Myxosarcina sp. GI1: one gene and its partner. The protein of the gene in region 1 interacts with the protein of each later gene in a pairwise test. Links are inferred from orthologs where the notes say so. Each region holds a gene or a part of one and is shown in the gene's direction. Other genes may lie near its edges.

Region 1 (2,857 bases):
TGCTAGCTGTACGACAAACTGTTTGGCACCCATTGCCAAAGTCATTAACGATAATTTTGGTTTGGTAGAAGGCTTAATGACTACCGTACACGCTATGACCGCTACCCAACCGACTGTAGACGGACCGAGTAAAAAAGATTTACGCGCTGGACGCAGCGCGACCCAAAATATCATTCCTGCTTCTACGGGAGCCGCTAAAGCCGTTACATTGGTGTTGCCAGAACTTGAAGGTAAATTAACGGGAATGGCTCTGCGCGTACCTACACCCGATGTTTCCGTAGTCGATCTGACCTTTCGTACCGAAAAAGCCACCAGCTATGAAGAAATATGCGCCGCAATGAAGCAAGCTGCTACAGGGGAAATGAAAGGAGTTTTAGGTTATACAGAAGATCCCGTAGTTTCTACTGATTTTACAGGCGATCCCCACTCCAGTATTTTTGATGCTGGTGCGGGAATGGAATTAAATGCTAACTTTTTTAAAGTAGTAGCCTGGTATGACAATGAATGGGGTTATTCCAATCGAGCGATCGATTTAGTTTTGGCGATGGCAGCTAAAGAATCTCAAGTGCCAGCAACCGTATAACATTCTTATGCTGCACTGAATGTACAAAAAATACCTTTGCTGGTTATCAATAAACAATACAATGTCGCGAAAAGATATATCATTGCAAACGCGTCACAAAATTTCAGGAGTTCAAGAGGAGAATCGATGTTAAATCAAACAGAAGCAGCTATTGAAGCGATCGCCGCTAGAGAAATCTTAGATTCTCGCGGTCGTCCCACAGTTGAAGCCGAAGTACGCTTGGAAAGCGGTACGGTAGGATTGGCGCAAGTGCCTAGCGGTGCTTCTACTGGTAGTTTTGAAGCGCACGAACTACGAGATGACGACCGACATCGCTACAACGGCAAAGGGGTATTGACAGCAGTTCGCAACATCAAAGAAAAAATCACCCCCGAACTGTTAGAAATGGATGCTTTAGATCAAGCAACCATCGACCGCATCATGCTCGATCGCGACGGTTCGCCCAACAAGAAGAATTTGGGTGCCAACGCAATTTTGGCAGTTTCTCTGGCAACGGCAAAAGCGGCAGCAGAAGAACTAGAATTGCCTCTATATCGCTACTTAGGAGGACCGCTATCTAACGTTTTGCCAGTACCGATGATGAACGTGATCAATGGTGGTTCTCATGCGGATAATAACGTCGATTTTCAAGAATTTATGATTATGCCCGTAGGTGCGGACTCTTTTAAAGAAGCTTTACGTTGGGGTGCAGAAATTTTTGCCTCTTTAAGTAAAGTTTTAAAAGACAAAAATCTGCTGTCTGGGGTAGGAGATGAAGGAGGTTACGCGCCTAACCTGGGTTCTAACCAGGAAGCTTTAGATCTGTTAATGGTAGCGATTGAAAAGGCGGGATATATGCCAGGACAGCAAGTAGCACTGGCAATGGACGTAGCTGCCAGTGAATTCTATCAAGACGGACAATATCACTATGACGGCGCGGCTCATGCACCAGAAGAGTTTATTAGTTATCTCGATAAGCTAGTTGGCGATTATCCTATTGTTTCGATTGAAGACGGACTCCATGAAGAAGACTGGAGTAGCTGGAAAACCCTCACAGAAAAGCTAGGCAAGCGCATTCAGTTAGTAGGAGACGATTTGTTTGTCACCAATCCCACTCGCCTGAAAAAAGGCATCGAACTAGGGGTAGGAAATGCCATTTTAATTAAGCTCAATCAGATTGGAACCCTGAGCGAAACTTTAGAAACTATCGATCTGGCAACTCGGAGCGGCTATCGTTCCGTTATCAGTCACCGTTCGGGAGAAACCGAAGACACTACCATTGCCGATCTGGCTGTAGCCACTCGTGCGGGACAAATTAAAACAGGTTCGCTTTGTCGGAGCGAACGAGTAGCCAAATACAATCGCTTGCTTAGAATCGAAGAAGAATTAGGCAAAAGTGCCATTTTTGCCAGCAAAATTGGTCTTTGTCCGCAGTGTAAATAAAAAAAACGAGCATTTATTGGAATCCTTGAGGTGTTTGAGACAACAGCCTCATTCAAAGACACAGTTAAAATAAACTTGTCGTTCCACCCTAAATGTATTCAATTAGACGTTAACATCCCAAACAAGAGTAAATATGGACATCAAAGTTTTACAACAGACACCAGAAGAAAAATCTGTAGAAAATAATAGTCAGATAACAAACTCTGGTATTGAAAGCAACGTTCAAATTGAAGACGATCGCACGGGAATGGGACTGGAAACTCTCAAACGAGCTTTCGCCGATAACCTGTTTTATCTTCAAGGCAAAGACGAATCTAATGCTACTTTAAAAGATTACTATCAGGCACTAGCATATACAGTTCGCGATCGCCTGCTGCATCGCTTTATCAAAACGGGTCGTACCTATTACGAAGAAGACGTCAAAGTAGTCAGTTACCTTTCAGCCGAATTTCTAATGGGTCGCCACCTGGCAAACAATATGGTTAGCCTGGGAATCTATGACAAAATGCGTCAGGTAGTTGCCGAGTCTGGTTTGGATATTCAAGACTTAATCGAACAAGAACCAGATCCTGGTTTGGGCAATGGCGGTTTGGGCAGACTTGCCGCCTGTTTTCTCGACTCTCTAGCCAACTTAGAAATGCCCGCAATTGGTTACGGGATTCGCTATGAATTTGGTATTTTCCATCAGGCTTTAAAAGATGGTTGGCAAGCTGAGGTTCCCGACAACTGGCTGATGTATCGCAATCCCTGGGAAATAATTCGTCCCGAAGATTCGGTTATAGTTAAGTTGGGCGGACACACCGAAGAATATCGCGATGCCGAAGGTAATTTTCGCGTTAGCTGGATTTGCGA
Region 2 (2,811 bases), on another replicon or contig:
TAGGGAACGGGAAACGGGGAACAGGCAAGAGTAAAAACTTTTTACTTGCTACTCGCTACTCGCTACTTGCTACTTAAAAAAATGAGATAATACAAGCAATTTTTGATGCCCTATGTATTTACTCAAACAATGTCCGATCTTGAAACTTTAATTGCTGCAGTCAAGCAGGAAGCCGAACGCGAAGAATTTCCCATTGATGTCGCTGTTTACCGAGAAACCGACCTCGAACCAACTCAACCAATATTATATGCTGGCAATTTGAATAGTCCTTTGTGTTTTTTTGGACGAGATTTGGGCAAAGATGAGGTTTATGCCCGTCAGCCTCTAATTGGCGCTTCGGGGACTATGGTTAGGGAAGGGTTTTATTATGCCATTCACCAGCAAAAAGCTCCTTCTAGAACCAAACTCGATGAAACTACCTGCGACCGCCTGTTGCTGGCTAATACCGTTCCTTACAAACCTCCAGGTAATAAAGCGTATTTAATGAAAGTCAAAAATCGCTTTCGTCCCTTTATCGAACAATTGTTGCTGTTTCACTGGCAGGGAAATCAAGTTATTACTTTGGGTACGGAAGCCTTTAAATGGTTTGCTACCTACGCACCTAAAGGAGAACTAGATAGTTTTTACAAACGGAGCGATCGCTTTGAAGCTAAACTGACTGTTAATTTGAGTGCTAGTGACGACATGGGTATGACTCACCAAAAAGCGATAACTTTGCTACCTTTGCCCCATCCTTCCCCTCTCAACCAAAAATACTATGCGGCATTTCCCAAAATGCTCCAGCAAAGACTGGCTCAGGTTGAATTTTAAAAAACTTAACTATTTCGACTTTTAGAATCTGTCTGAGGTCAGAGATTGCCTTAAATGGCGATCCTCACAGCTAAAAAACATGATAAGGTAAAAGGGGAAATCTAAAATTTTTGTTAAGCTCGATACAAAAGATCTTTACACTAAAAATCAATTATGACTAATAAGAAAACTGTTATTTCCCCTTCTATACTTTCGGCAGATTTTACCCGTTTGGGCGAAGAAATTAAAGCGGTAGATAAAGCTGGTGCCGACTGGATTCACGTTGATGTTATGGACGGTAGATTCGTTCCTAATATTACTATTGGACCGATGATCGTCAAAGCAATCCGTCCTCTGACTGAGAAAATTCTCGACGTTCACTTAATGATTGTCGAACCAGAAAAATATGTCGAAGACTTTGCCAACGCTGGTGCGGATATTATTACCGTACATGCAGAACATAACGCTTCACCCCACCTGCATCGCACCCTGGGTCAAATTCGGGAATTAGGCAAACAAGCAGGTGTAGTAATCAATCCTGCTTCGCCTTTAGAACTAATTGAGTACGCCCTACCAATGTGCGATCTAGTTTTAATTATGAGCGTCAATCCTGGTTTTGGCGGACAAAGCTTTATTCCCGAAATGGTAGATAAAGTGAGAAAATTACGTCAAATGTGCGATGATAAAGGCTTAGACCCCTGGATTGAAGTAGACGGTGGCTTAAAAACTCACAATACCTGGCAAGTTTTAGAAGCGGGTGCTAATGCAATCGTAGCAGGTTCGGCAGTGTTTAAGGCTGACGATTATGCAGAAGCAATTGAAGGTATTCGTAACAGCAAACGCCCACAGCCCGAACTAGCTACGGCGTAAATTTTTTGATTTTCAAAATTTAAATATTATAGGTGGTTTGGAAAGAAAACCACTTTTTTTTTGCAGGCGATCGCCTTCTTTTATAGTGGTATATTTTCTATGATTCAATCATACAAAACTGCACGATTACGTCCCTCAGTCTTGGCTTGATAAAGTGCGCGATCGGCTTCCGATATCAACTGCGTTCGGTTAGTTCTGATAGTTGGAAGCATAGAAGCTACTCCTAAGCTCAGAGATACAAAGTCACTTACCGCAGAGTCGGGATGGGAAATTTGCAGCATCTCTACAGCCCGATGGATCTCTAGAGCGACATTTAAAGCATTAGCTCCTGCTGTCTGAGGTAAAATTACGGCAAATTCTTCGCCGCCATATCTGGCTACCAAATCTGCGGGACGTTTGACTGCGCTATCTATAGCGCGAGCTACTCTTCTCAGGCAAATATCTCCTGCCTGGTGTCCGAAGCGGTCATTGTACTGTTTGAAGTAATCGATATCGCCAAGAATTAATGCAAGATGATAGTTTTCACGGTATGCCCTACGCCATTCTTGTCTAAAATAACGGTTGAAATAATACCGATTGGCAACTTTAGTTAAATCGTCTTTACTGGCTAAAATCTTGAGACGCTGATTTGTGGCTTTCAATCGCGCTTTCAAACGAGCGATCGCTAATTGATGTTGAATCCGAATAATAACTTCCTCAGTATTAAAGGGTCTGGTTATATATTCGCTACCACCACTAGCAAAAGCTTTAGCTATAACTTCAGTTTCATTAAAAGTACTGATAAAAACAACTGGAATATCTTTGGTGCGAGAATCGGCCTTTAGTTGCTGGCATACTTGATAGCCATCCATATCGGGTATAGCTACATCCAGTAGAACAATGTCGGGAACTTCGGCTCTAGCAATTTCTAAGGCTAATCTTCCATTATTAGCCTGCCTGATTTCATATCCTCTCGAAGTTAATACTGAGGATAAAATTGATAAATTGCCATTGCGATCGTCAACTAACAAAACTTTTCCAGTTTCAATTGACGCAAGCCGATCGGTCATTTTAATTAAAGGTTTTAATAATATTTATTATGATTAACTACAATTATATTGAACAATTTCTCTGCTTAATTAATACTTGATAATAAAACTAATAACTTTACTA

What was found. Proteins that work in one complex are often made in the same cells at the same time.
Region 2: the proteins of eno (region 1) and rpe interact in binary tests that used the Escherichia coli proteins (3 or more experiments, as listed by UniProt). The link is inferred for Myxosarcina sp. GI1 from one-to-one orthologs.

What each region holds. Positions count from the first base shown.
Region 1 is NZ_JRFE01000010.1:152,955-155,811, forward strand. It holds eno (phosphopyruvate hydratase), read left to right. Parts: upstream 1-709; coding sequence 710-2,005; downstream 2,006-2,857. Other genes in the region: gap (type I glyceraldehyde-3-phosphate dehydrogenase), read left to right, coding at 1-583; KV40_RS05665 (glycogen/starch/alpha-glucan phosphorylase), read left to right, coding at 2,139-2,857. UniProt on the Escherichia coli protein: Catalyzes the reversible conversion of 2-phosphoglycerate (2-PG) into phosphoenolpyruvate (PEP). It is essential for the degradation of carbohydrates via glycolysis.
Region 2 is NZ_JRFE01000012.1:95,259-98,069, forward strand. It holds rpe (ribulose-phosphate 3-epimerase), read left to right. Parts: upstream 1-963; coding sequence 964-1,659; downstream 1,660-2,811. Other genes in the region: KV40_RS06390 (uracil-DNA glycosylase family protein), read left to right, coding at 130-810; KV40_RS06400 (diguanylate cyclase), read right to left, coding at 1,764-2,708. UniProt on the Escherichia coli protein: Catalyzes the reversible epimerization of D-ribulose 5-phosphate to D-xylulose 5-phosphate.